Methanocaldococcus jannaschii DSM 2661: one gene and its partner. The protein of the gene in region 1 binds, or shares a complex with, the protein of each later gene. Each region holds a gene or a part of one and is shown in the gene's direction. Other genes may lie near its edges. The genes, in order: MJ_RS03640 and MJ_RS02435.

The links.
Region 2: MJ_RS03640 (region 1) and MJ_RS02435 share a complex: the UniProt entries of both Methanocaldococcus jannaschii proteins name them as parts of the 30S ribosomal subunit.

The regions. Positions count from the first base shown.
Region 1 is NC_000909.1:613,361-623,166, reverse strand. Bases 3,272-6,132 are described here. They hold MJ_RS03640 (30S ribosomal protein S19e), read left to right. Parts: upstream 3,272-4,409; coding sequence 4,410-4,856; downstream 4,857-6,132. Other genes in these bases: MJ_RS03620 (UPF0146 family protein), read right to left, coding at 6,055-6,132; MJ_RS03625 (50S ribosomal protein L39e), read left to right, coding at 5,805-5,960; MJ_RS03630 (DUF7411 family protein), read left to right, coding at 5,203-5,796; MJ_RS03635 (DNA-binding protein), read left to right, coding at 4,868-5,197; MJ_RS03650 (ThiF family adenylyltransferase), read left to right, coding at 3,272-3,869. Also shown: MJ_RS03670 (fibrillarin-like rRNA/tRNA 2'-O-methyltransferase), read right to left, coding at 1-621; MJ_RS03665 (DUF986 family protein), read left to right, coding at 690-1,238; MJ_RS09475 (hypothetical protein), read left to right, coding at 1,235-1,378; MJ_RS03660 (hypothetical protein), read left to right, coding at 1,359-1,685; MJ_RS03655 (hypothetical protein), read right to left, coding at 1,800-3,044; more of MJ_RS03650, read left to right, coding at 3,252-3,271; more of MJ_RS03620, read right to left, coding at 6,133-6,468; MJ_RS03615 (outer membrane lipoprotein-sorting protein), read left to right, coding at 6,686-7,693; MJ_RS03610 (GmrSD restriction endonuclease domain-containing protein), read left to right, coding at 7,761-9,503; MJ_RS03605 (ATP-binding protein), read right to left, coding at 9,500-9,806. UniProt on the Methanocaldococcus jannaschii protein: May be involved in maturation of the 30S ribosomal subunit.
Region 2 is NC_000909.1:406,483-416,242, forward strand. Bases 3,814-6,628 are described here. They hold MJ_RS02435 (30S ribosomal protein S3), read left to right. Parts: upstream 3,814-4,815; coding sequence 4,816-5,442; downstream 5,443-6,628. Other genes in these bases: MJ_RS02425 (elongation factor 1-beta), read left to right, coding at 3,814-3,872; rplV (50S ribosomal protein L22), read left to right, coding at 4,329-4,790; rpmC (50S ribosomal protein L29), read left to right, coding at 5,455-5,667; yciH (stress response translation initiation inhibitor YciH), read left to right, coding at 5,752-6,060; rnp1 (ribonuclease P protein component 1), read left to right, coding at 6,157-6,444. Outside these bases: MJ_RS02400 (DUF1847 domain-containing protein), read right to left, coding at 1-378; MJ_RS02405 (SLC13 family permease), read left to right, coding at 403-1,461; MJ_RS02410 (M20 family metallo-hydrolase), read left to right, coding at 1,471-2,703; mfnE ([5-(aminomethyl)furan-3-yl]methyl phosphate kinase), read left to right, coding at 2,711-3,361; MJ_RS02420 (zinc finger domain-containing protein), read left to right, coding at 3,420-3,584; more of MJ_RS02425, read left to right, coding at 3,603-3,813; MJ_RS02455 (30S ribosomal protein S17), read left to right, coding at 6,643-6,996; MJ_RS02460 (50S ribosomal protein L14), read left to right, coding at 7,029-7,427; rplX (50S ribosomal protein L24), read left to right, coding at 7,455-7,817; MJ_RS02470 (30S ribosomal protein S4e), read left to right, coding at 7,827-8,561; MJ_RS02475 (50S ribosomal protein L5), read left to right, coding at 8,584-9,156; MJ_RS02480 (30S ribosomal protein S14), read left to right, coding at 9,170-9,331; MJ_RS02485 (30S ribosomal protein S8), read left to right, coding at 9,374-9,760. UniProt on the Methanocaldococcus jannaschii protein: Binds the lower part of the 30S subunit head.

The DNA.
Region 1 (9,806 bases):
TATTTTAAAACCTCCTGCCTCTAAAATTTCTTTTTGTTCTTTAAAAATCTCTTTTGGGTCTTTTGTAACATCTATACTCCTTGCCTTTATTGCTATCATTCCATAACCGCCTTTCTTTAAAAACCACTTAGCATTTTTAATTAAAATCTCCGCTTGATTTGGCTGAGCAACATCCTCATAGATAACATCTACCTTTTCAACAATATTTGCATATTCTTGAGGTTTATTTGCATCTCCTAAAATTGGGATTATGTTTTCCCTCTCAGCACATGCATCTAAAAGCTCTCTCATAATCCTTGGTGCATACTCTATGGCATATACAATGCCTTTATCAGCAATATCTGCAACGTGAGATGGTGTAGTTCCAGCTGAAGCTCCTAAGTATAAGATTTTTGAATCTCTTTTTATTGGCATAACCTTTAAACCTTTAATTATTGCAGCTGCCAACTTACTTTTATTTGGATTCCAAATTCTATACTCTTCATCTCCAATTTTTATTATTTTTTCATCATATACTTTTTTTCCCTTAACAATAGATTTTGTTGCTATTCTTTTTAAGCCATCTCCTAAATCAACTTCATAGATGTTTTCAAAAATCTCTTTGATTTTAATGTCTTCCATTTTATCACCAAAAAATAATAAATCTAATGCAATATAAATAATAACTTATATGCATATATGGTGGTATTGTGGAGTCTATACTATTTATTGCAATTGCATTTTTAATTAATAGCTTTATCTCCTATAAAATAACAAATATGCAACCAAAAATTAAAAGTAGGATTTTTAAAAGAGTTAAAATGCACTATCTTAATTTGATTGAAGGTAAAAAGGCAGAGTTTGATAAGAAAGCAATGCCTATATTGTTTGGATTTATGATTATTGCTTTAATTTCCTTTAATATTTTATTGTATGTGGTTTATAATTGTCCAGTTTCAATAACTTCAATAATTGCAGAAATTCTTATTATTATATCAATGATTATTATATGGAAAGCATTTAACAAAGAAATTTCTGTCTATTTGTGTGATGATGGAATTTATTATAGTAATAAATTTATAAGTTGGAAAAATATTGAGAATGTTAAAAAAGATGATGGGTTTATCGTATTGTTCGGAAAGAAAAAGAAAATATTAGGACGAAAACTTTACTTACTTCAAAGAATTTATTTAAAATATGATGAAGAAATTGAAAACATCATTAAAAACCAGATAGAAAAATTTAGGGATAAAGCATGAATTTTTTGTTATGTATTTTAGCAATAACTTTAATTTATCTCATGGGATTGATTGTCTTTGGATTTTGGGATTTTATAAAATTTTTATCAATTAATAGAGGAAAATTACTAAAAAGCTTAAATGAACTTATGGGAATTTAGATTTGGAAAAAGCTTTTTATTTATTCCAAATTTTATTATGAAAGTTTTAGCATTTGAAGAACTCGCACTTTTTGATATTTTTGACTCTTTAATTAATGTTAAAATTAATATTTATGAGAATGGAATTGAATGTGGATTTTCTTTTTATAAATGGGATGAATTTAAAGGCTATAAAATAGAAGACAAATATATAAGATTAATTAGCAAATTTCCATTAATAATTAGATTGATATTTGTAAGAGACATTTACCTAAGATATGATGAAGAGCTTGAAGGTATAATAGAAAAGCATCTAAGACAAAAATAATGGGAGAATATGGATAAAATGTGGATTATATCAACTGCTATTGTAGTTATAGATGCATTATTGTATGTTCTGTATGTCCATTATCGTGAAAAAAATAAAAATCGTAAAAAGTAATTATTTCCTACTCTTTGTTTTTCCTATAACTTTCCTTTCTTTTTTACCTTTTTTATCTTTTTTCTTATCCTTTTTTTTCTTTGATTTTTCTTTCTTACCTTTCTTTTCTTTTTTCTTTGCTTTAGGTTTCTCTTTCTTCTTTTTCTTTGGTGGTTTTGGATACTTTCTTCTAATCTCTTCAACTCTCTTATTTAACTTTTCTAAAAGTTCATCTGCAATATAATCCCCAACATAATCAGCTCTTGCAGCTATAGCCAATTTACATGCTAAAGCTCTTGCTATTTTCCCTCTTTGCCAGTGTGGAGAACCTTGAATTAAAGGGTGATTATATATTATACCATGTTTTGGAGGCTCCACACCCATCCTTAAATGGGCAAATAAAGCCTTCTCAGCACCTAAAACTTGTATTGTTGAAGCAGGCATCTTAGCCAATTTCTCCAATCCTCCAGCTAAACCTATTAATCTCGCTCCTAAGGAAACACCAGCAAGTTTTGTAATATTTGGAGCTTCTTCGTTCATCAATTTTTCTAAATAGTTATATAGCTCCTTCCTTTTTTCATATAGGTGATTTATTTCCTCAGCAAATTTAACAATAACATCTAAATCATAATCTTCCAATTCTCCTCCCATTGAATTTTTTGCGGCTTCAGCAATTTTCCCAGCTAATTTTGAAGGAAGGATTTTTTTTAGCTGACTCTTGGTAAAGTTTTTCCTTTTTCCTAATTTTGTTATTAGGTTAGCATAAACTTCATGTTTATTAACTAAGTGGTCTAACTCTGGGAAGTAGAGGGAATACCACTCTCTCAATCTCTCAGATAACAAGTTTAGAGTTTTATCCAAATCAGATATTGCCTCTGCAACTTGAATAATGATTTTATCCTTTTGTTGAGCATAGCTCTTTATAACTTTCTTTGTTAGCTCAGTGCTCCAATAATGCATCTTCTTTCTAAATTCATCATAGTTGTTGAAGTATCCCAATTCTTTTCCAACTTTAAATAAGTTGTTTCTTAAAAACTCCCCTATATTGAATGGTTCAGTGCTAAGTGTTTCTAATTTAATCTCATCTCCCCATTCCTCTTTTAACTCATCTGCTATTTTATTTGGCTGAGTTTTTAATTTAAACATTATATCTGGAATTTCTTCCTCATTAAACAATTTTTTATACTCTATATCTTCCAATCCGCTAACTTCTTTATTATCTTTAACTCCAAAAGCTCCATAAGGTGTAAAAGTAACATAAATCAAAATAATCCCCCCTGATAAGTTTTTATATATAGAACAACATTAAAATTTTCTTAAATAAATAGTTTTTTGCAAAATGTCTTATATTAGTAAAGCATAATAATGAACGCCTTCTTTGAAGGCGTTCAATGTTCCTTAATAAATTTTAATAACTTTGCAAAAAACTATTATACTTTCTTACTAAAAAAGTTCTGTTTGGATGGGATATTTATGAACGTTGAAGAGATGGAGAGAAAATTAAAGCCAAAAGGAGAAGTTTCAATAATTGGATGCGGAAGATTGGGTGTTAGAGTAGCTTTTGATTTATTAGAAGTTCATAGAGGTGGGGTAGAAAAAGTTTATGTTTTTGATAATGCCAAAATAGAAGAAAATGATATTGTCCATAGAAGATTAGGGGGAAAGGTTGGGGAATACAAAGTAGATTTTATAAAGAGATTTTTTGGAAATAGAGTTGAGGCATTTAGAGAAAATATAACTAAAGATAATCTTCATTTAATTAAGGGAGATGTAGCAGTGATATGTATAGCTGGTGGAGATACAATCCCAACAACAAAGGCAATCATAAACTACTGTAAAGAGAGAGGAATTAAAACAATAGGAACTAATGGGGTATTTGGTATAGAAGAAAAAATAAAGGTTTGTGATGCCAAATATGCAAAAGGCCCAGCCAAATTTTTAAATTTAGATGAAGAGGGGCATATAGTTGTAGGAACTGAGAAATTTATCAGAGATTTTGAGCCAATAACACCATATACATTAGATGAGATTGCTAAAAGGATGGTTATTGAATGTTTAAGAATATTGTGGAGCAAATACTATAAAAGTTAAAACCATAAAATTTATATACTACCTCTATATAGTTTATGTATGCAACTCATAGGTTTTGAAAGAGCCGGGGTAGTCTAGGGGCTAGGCAGCGGACTGCAGATCCGCCTTACGTGGGTTCAAATCCCACCCCCGGCTCCATTTGAAACTTTAAGAAAGTTTCATCAAAATCTGACACCTCCTCGCTTACGCTCGGAGGTGTAAATTAAGAGGCATTGCTTCCGTTAGGAAGCAATGCATCCGTTTTGATGAAACTTTTACTAAAAGTTTCGTTTAAATTTCACCCCCGGCTCCATTTTTTATATTTAACTCTCTTCTCTTTTTTATAGAGTTAAATTTTAAACCTAAAGATGTATCTATCGATAATAATAAGATATAAATATAACCTAATCAAATTAATACTAAGCTTGTTTTATTGGTTTAAACTACATATCCTTAAATAGATTTTATGCTACAAAAACTCATAATCTTAAACACAAAATAAATAGATTAGAAAGAAAATCAAAATAAATTAATTAAAAAATAATTAAGAGAGGTGCAAAAATGGTAACTGTCTATGATGTTCCAGCTGATAAGTTAATTCAGAAGACAGCTGAGAAATTAAAAGAGATGAATATAGGAGTTCCAGAATGGGTAGATTTTGTTAAGACAGGAGTTAGCAGAGAGAGAAGACCAGACCAAGATGACTGGTGGTATATAAGGTGTGCATCAATCTTAAGAAAAATCTATATTTACGGCCCAGTAGGTGTTTCAAGATTAAGAACTGCTTACGGAGGAAGAAAAAACAGAGGTCATGAACCAGAACACTTCTACAAAGGTAGTGGAAACATCATTAGAAAAGCTTTACAAGAATTAGAAAAATTAGGTTTAGTTGAAAAGACACCTGAGGGAAGAGTTGTTACTCCAAAAGGAAGAAGTTTCTTAGACAACATTGCTAAAGAGGTTAGGGATGAAATAATTAATGAAATCCCTGCTCTTGCTAAATACTAAGGGGATGCTAAATGGATGTTGAAGAAATTAAAAGAAAAAAGCTTCTTGAATTGCAAAAAAAGCTTGCTGAACAACAACAGCAAGAAGAGGCATTATTAGAGGCGGAGATGCAAAAAAGAGCTTTATTAAGGAAAATATTAACACCTGAAGCAAGAGAGAGATTGGAGAGAATAAGATTGGCAAGACCAGAATTTGCTGAAGCTGTTGAAGTCCAACTAATCCAATTAGCTCAACTTGGAAGATTACCAATCCCATTGAGTGATGAGGACTTTAAAGCTTTACTCGAGAGAATAAGTGCATTGACAAAGAGAAAGAGAGAAATTAAAATTGTTAGAAAGTGAAACTTATGGATGTTCATGTTCTCTTTAGTGGAGGGAAAGATAGCTCCCTCTCTGCAGTGATATTAAAAAAACTTGGTTACAATCCTCATCTAATAACTATAAATTTTGGTGTTATTCCCTCTTATAAATTAGCTGAAGAAACTGCTAAAATTTTAGGATTTAAGCATAAAGTTATAACTCTCGATAGAAAAATTGTTGAAAAAGCTGCTGATATGATTATTGAACATAAATATCCTGGCCCTGCAATACAATATGTTCATAAAACTGTCTTAGAAATTTTGGCTGATGAATATAGCATTTTAGCGGATGGGACAAGAAGAGATGATAGAGTCCCAAAGCTTAGCTATTCAGAGATTCAGAGCTTAGAGATGAGGAAAAATATCCAATATATAACCCCATTAATGGGTTTTGGTTATAAAACTTTGAGGCATTTAGCAAGTGAATTTTTTATATTAGAAGAGATAAAAAGTGGAACTAAGTTGAGCTCTGACTACGAGGCAGAGATTAGACATATATTGAAGGAGAGAGGAGAAAGTCCAGAGAAATATTTCCCTGAACATAAACAAACAAGGGTTGTTGGATTAAAAAAGGAGATTTAGGTGAGATGATGGGAAGCAACAAGCCATTAGGAAAGAAGGTAAGATTGGCTAAAGCATTAAAGCAGAATAGAAGAGTTCCATTGTTTGTCATTGTTAAAACAAGAGGGAGAGTTAGATTCCACCCAAAAATGAGATACTGGAGAAGGAAGAAATTGAAGGCTTAAGTGAATGGACATTAATTAGGGCTGAAAGCCCTAACTTAATGGACGAGTTTTGATGAAACTTTTACTAAAAGTTTCGAAGGAAGAAATTAAAAGCTTAAATTTGTTTTTCTTTTATATAAAACACTTCTCCTTTGTAGTTTTTTAGTTTTAGCTCTTTTATTGGCATCTCATTCAAAAGAGGTCTTATAATTAAATTTGCATTAACTTTTTTTGATAAATCTAAAATATACGGCTGTAAATCTCTTGGAGGTCTTATGGAATATATTAAATCAATATTTTTATATAAACTTATATTTGGATTAAATAAATCATCTTTATAAGCATTTAATCCCAACAATTTAGCTTTTTCAATAGCTTTTTCATTAATATCTATGGCTATCAAATCGAAATATTTACTTAATTCTCTTGCAACATCAAATTTAAATCCAATTCCAATCTCAGCTATTTTTTTACAGTTATTTTCTTCTGCGAACTTTTTTATAAACTCAACTATTATCTTAACATTCATTTTTTCACATCTTTGAAATTTTAGAAACATTTAAATATAAATGTGAAAATAAAAAATTCTGTCCAATTTGGACTTTTATAGTTTCTTGCAAAAGTTACTGAAGTTCGTAAGGAAGGTTTGAACACCTTCCTTTTGGAAGGTGTTCATAAATGTATTATTTATTCTAAAATGTTTTGCAAGAAACTATACTTTACTTTATTAAACTGGGAGGGGAAATATGAACTACAAATATCTAATACTTTCTTTATTTTTAATAGTTGGCGTTTTCTTTGCTGGATGCACACAGCAGATGAATGCAGATGAGATAGCAAAGAAGATGCAGGAGAAGTATGAGGCAATGAAGTCAATGGAGGCAGATGTTTTAATTACAACGAACATAATGGGGCAGACAGAGACGATGCAATACAAATATGCATTTGAAAAGCCAAATAAGTTTTATATGGAAAATGATGATGTTTTAATTGTCTGTGATGGGAAAACTTACTATATGTATGATAAAAAGAAAAATCAATACACAAAGATGGAGATTAAAGGAGAATTAAATAATATGTTTAACCCTGACTACGGAAAGTTTATAAAATCAATGCTTGAGAAATTTAATGTTTCATACCTTGGAGAAAAAACTTATGATGGAAGAAAATGTTATGTTTTAGAGCTAATTTCTAAAGAAAACCCTGAAGAAAAGATGAAGATGTATGTTGATGAAGAGTATTGGCAACCTCTGAAGATAGAGATGGATGGCGTAACAATAGAATATAAGAACGTTAAATTTAATGTGGATGTTCCAGATGATAGATTTAAGTTTGTTCCTCCAGAAGGAGCTAAATTGATGAGTTCTGGAGCAATGACAACATCAAAAAATATAGATGAAGTTCAAAAGGATGTTAGCTTTAAAATCTTAGTTCCAAAATACACTGCTGGGCTTGAATTGCAGAATGCAATGGCTACAAAACAAAATGCCAATAATGAAGAATCAGAGACAGTAATTTTAACTTATGGAGAAAATGGGGAGTTGGCAATTATTGAAAGTAAGGACAACAAACCCTTAACGATTCCTGAAAATGGTAGCAATTTAATAACATTAAAAAATGGAGTTAAAGCATTAATTTCAGACAGTGGAGATGTAAAAATGTTAATGTTTGAATACAATGGAATAAAAGTAATAATAGCTGGAAAATTGGATAAAAATGAGCTTATAAAAATAGCAAACTCAATGATTGAATAAAAAATTTTATTTTTTATTTTTTTAATCGTTTGAAATACATGAGATTGGCGATTATGAGGGTGAAAGTATGGAGTTGAGTCATGATACAAAGAACCTTTTAGATTTAGTAAAAAAAGCATACGAAGGGGAAGTAGCACTCCCTGATTTTCAGAGAAATTTTGTCTGGACAAGACAAGATATAGAAGAACTAATTAAATCTCTTTTGGAAAATATGTTTATAGGAACTTTTTTAATCCAAGAAATAAATCCTGAAAATCCACCATTTGGGACAATCTACATTAGGGGGGCAGAGGAATTAAATCCTAATATAACATTAAGAAAACCAAGAATTTTGGTTCTTGATGGTCAGCAAAGACTAACGTCATTATTTTATGCAATATATAGCCCAAATTTTCCATTAAAAAATACTACAAAACCTTATGCGTTTTTTATAGATTTAAACAAATTAGTTGAAGATGATATTGATAATTCTGTTTTTAGCCTGTCTAAAGATTGTAGACAATATAAAGCTTTATTAAATGAAGATAATTCTTTCGATATAGAAAAATTAAAAGAAAAAAGATTTTTCCCATTAACATTTTTATCAAATTCAAATAAATTTTATAAGATATGGTATAAGCATTTTAGTGAAATTTTTCCTGAAGAAGTATTTAATTATATGCATAACATATTGGAATATAAAGTTCCTACACTAATTTTAGGATTATCTTACAATGATAAACCCGAACAAGTTGTAGTGTTATTCGAAAGAATAAACAAAACTGGTATAAAATTATCGCCTTACGATTTATTGGTTGCAAGATTTTATAAATTTATAAAATTAAGGGAAAAGTGGGCAGAAGCGTTTGAAAATAACATTCGCATTAAAAATTTTGCAGGTGATGTTGAGGATACAAAAGTGCCTTATATGTTTATTCAGGCATTAGCTTTAAGTAAAGGAATGAGCATCAAGTCAAGAGATTTAATTAAAATTGATAACTCCATTTTAAATGATGAATCATGGAATAGAGTTGTAGATATTGCTGAAAATAAAGTATTTCAAAGAATTTTTGATATTAGCGAATATGGAATTGCAGATATTAAAAAATGGAATCCATATACACCAACAATAACGATGATGTTGGCATTCTTTTTAAAACATGATATTCCAGATATGGACAAAGTTAATAAATGGTATTGGAGTTCAGTATTTTCTGAGAGATACTCGGGTTCTACAGAATCCAAGATGATGAAAGATTTTAAAGAAGTTTCACAATGGATTGAGAACAATAACAAAATTCCAGAAGTCGTTGAAAACTTAAAGATTGAAATACAATATGGAGCATACAGTTTAAAGAAAGTTAAAAGTTCTGGAAGTTCAAAATATAAGGGAGTATTTAATTTGATATTTAAAAATAAACCAATGGATTTCTATAAGCCTGATAATATTGCCTACTATAAGCTTGAAGACCATCATATATTTCCTAAAGGATTTTTAAGAAATAAAGGCATATCCAATGAATATATAGATTCAGTTTTAAATAAAACACCCATTCTTGATGAAACCAATAAGAAAATCTCAAAAAAATCACCATCCAAATATGTCAAAGAAATGATAGAAATTCAGAAAAATAAAGGATTATCCGAAGATGAAGCAGTAAATAAAGTTAAAGAAATTCTAAAAGGGCATTTTATAAATGAAGAAATGTTTGAAATTCTAAGAAATACCGATGATTCATTATCAAAAGATGAAATTGAAGAGAACTTTAATAGATTTATAGAGCTTAGAGAAAAATTAATCTTAGAGAAAATATTGGAATTAATATCTTAAAATTTTTTATTAATTATCTTCTCAGCAATTTCCTCAACTTTTTTATAAACTTCATTATTTTCTGGAAGATTCCATAAAGGAATGCCTTTTAAATCATACTCAGCTATTTCCTTATTATAAGGAAGCTTCCCAATTAAATTCAAACCAAGCTCTTTTGCATAGTTATCAATTAGCTCTTCATACTCTGGTTTAACCTTATTTGCAACAACATAGATGTCTTTAAACTTAACCTCCAACTCATTAGCTAATTTTTTAATTCTCTTTGCAGTCCCTAAACCTCTCTTTGATGCATCAGTTATAACA
Region 2 (9,760 bases), 210 kb from region 1 along the record:
TGGATTGCACATAGCCTCTTTTTCTCCTTTGTTGATTTTTTTAAATTTAAAAACATCTTTATCAATCCCACAAACCTTACAGCAAACTGAATATACTTCAAAATGCTTAGATAAAATTTTAGCTAATATTTTTGCCTCATTTTCTAAGCCAATACAGAATGCTATACCAATTTTTTTATATTCCATAAGTTTGCAGAACTCTATTATCTCTTCCAACCTTGTTTTTTTCATATAATAGGTTGCTTCAATGTAGGCTGAGACCTCAGCTATCTTTAAATTTTCTTCTTTTTTATATTCTTCTATTATTTTTTGTGTTATATCCTTTTTGCAGTCCTTTCCAGTATAGCAAAGTTTTTTATTGCATTGGGAGCATTTCATAATTAACCACCATAGAGGGAAAGTATGAAGATTGATACATTTATATTTTTGATGTTTATTAGCATTGGGATTTTGCTTTTGCTATTGAATATAATAAATCCAATGGAGGTATTTCATATTGTTGAATGGAAAACAATATTTTCCTTGTTTTATTTAATGGTTATCATAAACATTATGAGAGATACAAAGTTTTTAGACTATATTTCTTTAAAAATCTTAAAGAAATCTAAGAGGATTTTTATTGCTTTGATATTCTTAACTCTGTTTTTATCTTCTTTAATAACAAATGATGTCTCTTTATTTGTCATCATCCCTTTAACTCTAATAATTCACAGATACACAAATATGCCTTTTAAGGATTTAGAAAAGCTCATTATCTTTGAGGGTGTCTCTGCAAATATTGGAAGTGGCTTAACCCCTATAGGAAATCCTCAAAATCTATTTTTATTTCATTTCTATAATATTGGAACTTTAGAGTTTATAATTAATATGATTCCCTTTGAAATTTTTGGAATTTTGGCTATTTTACCATTCTTAGAATTTAAAAAGTATGATACTAAGATAAATATTGACATTAAGTTTAAAAAAGAGTGGATTTTTTATATATTATCTTTTATTTTGGTTTTGTTATGTGTTTTTGGATATTTGAATTTTATATATATTCTTCCTTTAATACTGGCAATTTTAATGTATAAGAGGGTTAAAGTGGATTATCTGTTTTTACTAACTTTCATCTTCCTATTTGTTGATATTGAGGGACTAAAGAGGATTGGAATTATTAATATATTTTCAATAAAATGTGGTAATGTTATGTTAATGATTTATGCCTCCTTACTATCTCAAATAATCTCAAACGTGCCCGCTACAGTGTTGCTATCTCATTTATACAAAAACTGGCTACCAATAGCTTATGGTGTAAATATCGGAGGTAACGGAACTTTAATTGCTTCTTTTGCCAATTTAATAACTTTAAGATTATCCAACGGAAATGTGAGAGTGGGAAGGTTTTTATTAATTGGAGGAATAATTTATATAATGCACTTGATTGTATTGGTAGCTTATGCTAAAATATTTTGGGTTTAGAGGGAGATTATGGATTTAATAGAAGAAGCTATAAAGTTAGAGAGTGATTTAATAAGAATAAATTCAGTAAATCCTTCATTTGGTGGAAAAGGAGAAAAAGAAAAGGCAGAATACGTCAAGAAAAAGTTAATGGAATACGTTGAAAGCTACAATATAGAAAATTACACTTTAAAGGAATATAACATCATAGATAAATATGGTATTGAGAGGCCAAATATTGTATTTAAAATAGATTTTGGAAGAGATAAGACATTACATATTATTTCTCATTTAGATACTGTTCCAGAGGGGGATATTAGTTTATGGGGCACAAATCCTTATGAGCCAGTTATTAAAGATGGAAAAATTTATGGAAGGGGAAGTGAGGACAACCATAAGGGGATTGTTTCCTCTCTATTATTATTAAAAATGATTTTTGAAAATAATATTGAGCCAAAATACAACTTATCATTAATTTTTGTCTCTGATGAAGAAGATGGAAGTGAATATGGCTTAAAATATCTATTGAATAACTTTGAAGATGAGATATTTAAAAAGGATGATTTAATCATAGTTCCTGACTTTGGAACACCAACTGGAGAATTTGTAGAGATTGGAGAGAAGGGAATTCTGTGGATAAAATTTAACATTAAAGGAAAGCAATGTCATGGTAGCACACCAGAAAATGGGTTGAATGCTGATATAGTGGCTTTTAACTTTGCAAATGAGTTATATAATGGTTTATATGAGAAATTTGATGAAATTAATTCAATATTCCTCCCAGAGTATTCAACCTTTGAACCAACGATATTAAAAAATAAAGTTGAAAATCCAAACACCATTCCTGGATATGTAGAGGTTGTTTTTGATTGTAGAATTTTGCCAACTTACAAAATAGAGGAAGTTTTGGAGTTTATAAATAAGTTTATCAAAAACTTTGAGTTTAAAAAATATATTAAGCATTATGATAACTCAATAAAGGCAGAGATAACTTATGAAATATTAAAATCTGAAAATCCAAATTACACAGATGAAAACGCTGAAATTATCAAAGAATTGAAAAAAGCTATAAAGAATGTTTTGAATAGAGATGCTAAGCTTTGCGGAATGGGTGGGGGAACTGTTGCGGCATTTTTGAGATATAAGGGCTATAATGTAGCAGTTTGGGGCATTGGAGAAGAGACTGCCCACCAACCAAATGAGCATATTAAAATAGAGGATTTGGTTAAGATGGCTGAAGTGTTTTATGAAATTTTGAAATAGTGAGAACATGCATATAGTAAAAATTGGTGGTTCTCTAACTTATGATGCAAAACCATTATTAAAAGCATTAAAAAATTATGCAAAAGAAAATAATAAGAAGATAGTTATTATTCCTGGAGGAGGAGAATTTGCAAATGTTGTTAGAAAGATAGATAAAGCTCTAAATATCTCAAACTCACTATCTCACAAACTTGCCATAAAATGTATGGATTTAATTGGAGAGGTTTATGCTGAAATTGGATATATAAAAGCTTATGATACATTATTTGATTTAAAGAGAGAGATAGAAAAGGAAAAGATAGCTATATTATTACCTTCAAAAATTTTGCTATCAACAGATATTGCCGAGCATTCTTGGGCTATAACATCAGATTCATTAAGTTTATATATAGGAAAGTTATTAGATGTTAGGGAAGTTATAATAGCAACTGATGTTGATGGCATATATGACAAATTCCCAGGAGGGAAACTATTAAATATTATTAATGCAAATGACATTAAAGGTTTAACATCTGTAGATGAGACCTTTCCAATTCTTTTAAAACAATTTAAAATGAACGCTTACGTTGTTAATGGCAGACATCCAGAAAGAGTTATGGATATTTTAGAAGGAAAACACAATATATATACAAAAATCGTTGGAATAGATAAAATATAAACATGATACAAACTTAAGAGACGTTATCATTAAATAAAAAATTTATTAGGTGGGAGAGATGAAATATGTGTGCATAAGCTGTAATGCTGAGATTGCTCCAAGAGAGAAATCAACAAAATTCCCATGTCCAAACTGTGGAGAAGTAGAGATTGTAAGATGTGAGAGATGCAGAAAGTTAAATAACCCATACAAATGTCCAAAATGCGGGTTTGAAGGCCCATAAAAGTTTTGGAGGGAAAAGATGGCAACAGTATTAGCAAAAATAAAAATTATGCCTACAAGTCCAGAAGTTAATAAAGAGAAGCTAAAAGAAAAGATTAAAGAGGTTTTAGAAAAGCAAGATGTTGCTATAAGAGGATTATTTGATGAGCCATTAGCTTTTGGTTTATACGCTATATACACCGTTATTGAAATGGAAGAAAGAGAAGGAGGAACAGAGCCAATAGAAAATGCTTTAGCAGAAATTGATGAGGTTGAGAGTGTTGAAACAGTAGAGGTCTCATTAGCATAAATTTTAATACTTTTTTGAATATTTGGACTGAAAATTGTTTTTGTTTTGTTGTTTCCTATTTATTCGTAAATTATATATAACACTTTAAAAATTTTATATTCTTACATTCTAAAATCTCAACCGTCGCTGATGATAAATTCATAGTTTAAATAATCATAAACAGAACTGTAATGGATAATTGGAAAATAGAAACTCCCAGAATGCTCTACAATTTAAATGTTGATAGCCTAATTATATTTATGAAACAATATAGCATTCTGGGTTGTTATGAGTTAAACAACAATAAAAGTATATAAACTTCTTACAGTAAGATTATAGTGCCTTTCAAAATTAATAAAATTTATGAAGGAATGTTTGAACGCCCTCCTTTGGAAGGCGTTCATTAGTGCCTTAGTTATTTAAGAAGTTTGAAAGACACTATATAGTTAAATCATTTTAAGCTTAAGGGTGATAATGATGGGTAAATTAAAATATAAGATACAAGTCAATCCTGAAAAAACTGCAAGGGCTATGGGAAGGAACATCCCAATTTCAAGAAAACATGCAAGAGAGATATGTAAATCAATAAATGGAATGAAGTTAGATGAGGCAATAAAGTTCTTAGAAGATGTTATTGCAATGAGAAGACCAGTTCTCTTTAGAAGACACTGCAAGAAAGTAGGGCACAGAAAAGGAAAATTAGGATGGCCTGCTGGTAGATACCCAGTTAAAGCAGCTAAGGCAATCTTAAAGATATTGCAACACGCTAAAGCAAATGCTGAATACAAAGGTTTAAACACTGAAAAGTTAAGAATAAAACACATCTCAACAAACAAAGGAATAACAATCAAAAGATACATGCCAAGAGCATTTGGTAGAGCTACACCTAAGTTCCAAGAAACAGTCCATATACAAGTTATATTAGAAGAATACCACTAAAAATAAGATATAAAGGTGGAAATCCATGATAGAAAGAACATTTGTTAAAGAAAATGTTAAGAGATTGTTAATTGATGAGTACTTCAAGAAAGAGTTAAGTAAAGCAGGATACAGCCACTGTGATATAAGAAAAACACCTATAGGAACAAAAATCATCATCTACGCTGAAAAACCAGGTTTTGTTATTGGTAGAAGAGGAAGTAGAATTAGAGAATTGACAGAAACATTAGCTAAAGAATTCGGTGTTGAAAAACCACAAATCGATGTTAAACCAGTAGAAAACCCAGACTTAGACGCTCAAGTTGTTGCTCAAAAAGTTGCTCAGTCATTAGAGAGAGGGTTACACTTCAGAAGAGTTGGACACACTGCAGTGAGAAGAGTTATGAATGCTGGGGCTAAGGGGGTTATAGTCATTATCTCAGGTAAATTAACTGGAGAGAGAGCAAGAACTGAAAAATTCATGGCTGGATATATGAAACACTGTGGAGAACCTGCTGAAGAGCTTGTTGATAAGGGAAGAGCAATTGCAAAAACAAAGCCAGGGGTCATAGGAGTTACAGTAAAAATCATGAGACCAGATGTCTTATTACCAGATGAAATTATAATTAAAGAAGATGCAGAAGTTAAACATGTAGTTGAAGAAGAGCAGTAAAGGTGAGGAAACATGGCTATATTAAGAGCAGATGAGTTAAGAGGAATGTCAATGGAAGAATTAAAAGAAAAACTTGTAGAATTAAAAAGGGAATTATTAAAAGAGAGAGCAAGTAAGGCAGTTGCTGGAGCTCCTTCAAATCCAGGTAGAATGAGAGAAATCAGAAGAACAATAGCAAGAATATTAACAATAATGAATGAAAAGAAAAGAATGACCTCCCAATAATAACAAAAAATTTAAATACCCTATCTTAATATTATTTACTATACTCAATTACTCAGATGGCATATAAAATACAGAGGTGCAGTGATGCCGGAAATCTGTCCAAGATGTGGATTACCAAAAGAACTATGTGTTTGTGAAGAAATAGCTAAAGAAGAACAGAAAATAAAAATATATGTTACAAAAAGAAGATTTGGTAAGTTAATGACTATAATTGAAGGTTTTGATACAAGCGTTATTGATTTAAAAGAACTTGCTAAAAAATTGAAAGATATTTGTGCCTGTGGAGGGACTGTTAAAGATAATACAATAGAACTTCAGGGAGACCATAGGAAGAAAGTTGCTGAGGAACTTGTTAAAATGGGTTTCTCAAGAGATTCAATTGAAATCAGGTAAAACTTTAACTTTAAATTTATTTTAACTTTCTGAAATAAAGGGGACGCGGATGCCCCAGGAGGGCACACCCCGTCCCCGTAAAACGGTTGGGGCATCATGATAACTCCTCACAATATATTAAGGCATGAACTTATAGGGCTTAAAGTAGAGATTGTTGAAGCGAAGAACAAAGCGATGATAGGGATTAAAGGGAAAGTAGTGGATGAAACAAGAAATACATTAGTGATAGAAAAAGAGGATGGTAGGGAAGTAGTAATCCCAAAAGACATTGCAGTGTTTCTCTTTCAACTAAAGGGGTGCAAAGTAAAGGTCGATGGGAGATTGCTAATAGGGAGACCAGAAGAGAGATTAAAGAAAAAAATAAAGATACTATATCCATATTAGGCTATTTTAGCCCCAACCGTTTGAGAATAATGATACAGTAGCCAAAAATTCCCTGGCTATTATTATATACTCTTTATCGTATCTTCCAGTCTGTGAGATTTAAAGTATAAATATGGGTTTTAGTAAATATTGATGCCACATTTAATCTATAATGTCTTTCAAAATAATGCCAAATAATAAGTTATAGGGGGTAAAAACATGGCAGCAAGAAATATTGGAATACAAGTTAAAGCTCCAGAAGTAGAATGTGATGATAAAAACTGTCCATTCCATGGAAATTTGCCAGTAAGAGGGCAGAGCTTTGTTGGAGTTGTAGTTAGCGACAAACCACACAAAACAGTCATTATAAAGAGAGAGGTTGTAAAATACATCAAGAAATATGAGAGATATGAGAGAAGAACAACAAAATTAGCAGCTCACAACCCACCATGCATACACGCAAGAGTTGGAGATATTGTAAGAGTCATGGAATGCAGACCAATAAGTAAAACAAAGGCATTCGTTGTTGTTGAAAAATTAGGAAGAATTGATGAAGTTAAAGGAGAAGAATAAATTTGACTCATAAATCTAAAAGGTGAAAGAACATGAAAGCAATTGGTTCAAAACCTGTTAGGGCTTTACCTGTTGGAGCGAGATGTATCTGTGCTGATAACACCGGAGCTAAGGAAGTTGAAATCATCGCAGTAAGAAACTACAAAGGGGTTGCAAGAAGATTGCCAACAGCAAGAGTAGGAGATATGGTAATAGTTACAGTTAAAAAAGGAACTCCTGAAATGAGAAAACAGGTTTTGCCAGCAGTTGTTATTAGACAGAGAAAAGAGATTAGAAGACCAGATGGAACAAGAGTTAAGTTTGCAGATAATGCAGTTGTTATAGTAACACCAGATGGAAACCCAAAGGGTTCAGATATTAAGGGGCCTGTTGCTAAGGAAGCTGCTGAAAGATGGCCAGGTATTGCAAGAATTGCTAAGATAATCATTTAAATTAAAAACTAATTAAGGTGAAAAAACATGGCTTTTACAAAGTCAAAACAACCAAGAAAACAGAGAAAGGCATTATTTAACGCTCCTCTCCACTTAAGAAGAAAAGTTATGTCTGCAATGTTATCAAAGGAGTTGAAGGAGAAGTTAGGTAAAAACGCTATCCCAGTTAGAAAAGGAGATGTTGTTAGAATAATGAGAGGAGATTTCAAAGGATTAGAAGGAGAAGTTATCAAAGTTGATTTAAAGAGATACAGAATATATGTTGAAGGAGCAAACAACAAGAGACAAGATGGAAGAGAAGTTCCATATCCAATCCATCCATCAAATGTTATGATTATCAAGTTGTATGACAAGGATGAAAAAAGATTCAAACATATCAAAAATGAATAAGGTGAAAGGATGGCAAAAAAAGGTCCAAAAAGACATTTAAAAAGATTGGCAGCTCCAGTTAGATGGGAGTTACCAAGAAAGATTCACAAATTCACAGTTAGACCATTACCAGGAGCACACCCAATGAGTGAGTCATTACCATTACTGTTAATCGTTAGAGACATTTTAAAGTATGCCGATAACGCAAGAGAAGCAAAGAAAATCATTAAAATGGGTAAAGTTTTAGTTGATGGAAGAGTTAGGAAGGAAGAAAAGCTTCCAGTTGGATTAATGGATGTTGTCTCATTACCAGATGCAAATGAAAATTACAGAGTTTTATTTGATAGAAAGGGAAGAATTAAATTAAAACCAACAGAAAATCCAGATGTAAAATTATGTAAAATTAAAAACAAGACTGTTATTAAAGGAGGACACATACAGCTCAATTTACACGATGGAAGAAATATCGTTATAAAAGTTTCAGACCCTACAAAGGCAGAAGAAGATGTCTATAAAACAGGAGACACATTATTAATCTCAATCCCTGAACAAGAAATTAAAGCTCATATACCATTTGAAGTTGGTAAATTAGCATACATTACAGGAGGAAAACACGTCGGTGATTTCGCTAAAATCGTTGAGATTGAGAGAAGAGGAATATATCCTGATATCGTTACATTAGAAAACATGGATGGAGAGAAGTTCAAAACAGTTAAAGACTATGTCTTCGTTGTTGGAGACGAAGAGCCAATAATTAAATTATAAATTAGATAGATGAGGGAGAAACATGAGCTTTGAAGAGTTATGGCAGAAGAATCCAATGCTAAAACCAAGAATTGAAAAAGTTGTTGTCAATTTCGGAGTAGGAGAGAGTGGAGATAGATTAACAAAAGGAGCTCAAGTTATTGAAGAGCTAACAGGACAAAAACCAATAAGAACAAGAGCTAAGCAAACAAACCCATCATTTGGAATTAGAAAGAAGTTACCAATTGGGTTAAAAGTCACATTAAGAGGAAAGAAGGCAGAAGAGTTTTTAAAGAATGCATTTGAAGCCTTCCAAAAAGAAGGTAAAAAATTATATGATTATTCATTTGACGATTACGGAAACTTCTCATTTGGTATTCATGAGCATATAGACTTCCCTGGACAAAAATACGACCCAATGATTGGTATCTTTGGGATGGACGTCTGTGTTACCTTAGAGAGACCTGGATTTAGAGTTAAGAGAAGAAAAAGATGCAGAGCTAAGATTCCAAGAAGACATAGATTAACAAGAGAAGAGGCAATTGAATTTATAGAAAAAACATTTGGAGTTAAAGTTGAAAGAGTCTTGTTAGAGGAGGAAGAAGAAACACAATAAAAAGGTGATGTAGATGGCAAAAAAACCATGGAAAAAGAAATATGGTTATGGAATTAGACCATGCCAAAGATGTGGGCATGTAGGTCCAGGTTTAATCAGAAAGTATGGATTAAATCTCTGCAGACAGTGCTTTAGGGAAATAGCTCACAAGTTAGGATTTAAAAAATTAGATTAAACCAAAACACTCTTTACTAAAAATTCTTAATGGAGGGAAAACATGAGTTTAATGGACCCACTAGCAAACGCATTAAACCATATCTCTAACTGTGAGAGAGTGGGTAAAAAGGTAGTGTATATAAAACCAGCCTCTAAGTTAATTGGAAGGGTTTTAAAAGTTATGCAAGATAACGGCTACATAGGAGAGTTTGAATTTATAGAAGATGGTAGAGCTGGAATATTTAAAGTTGAGTTAATAGGGAAGATAAACAAGTGTGGAGCAATAAAACCAAGATTCCCAGTTAAAAAATTTGGCTATGAGAAATTTGAAAAGAGATACTTACCAGCAAGAGACTTTGGTATATTGATTGTTTCAACAACACAGGGAGTTATGAGCCACGAAGAAGCTAAAAAGAGAGGCTTAGGAGGAAGGTTGTTAGCTTATGTC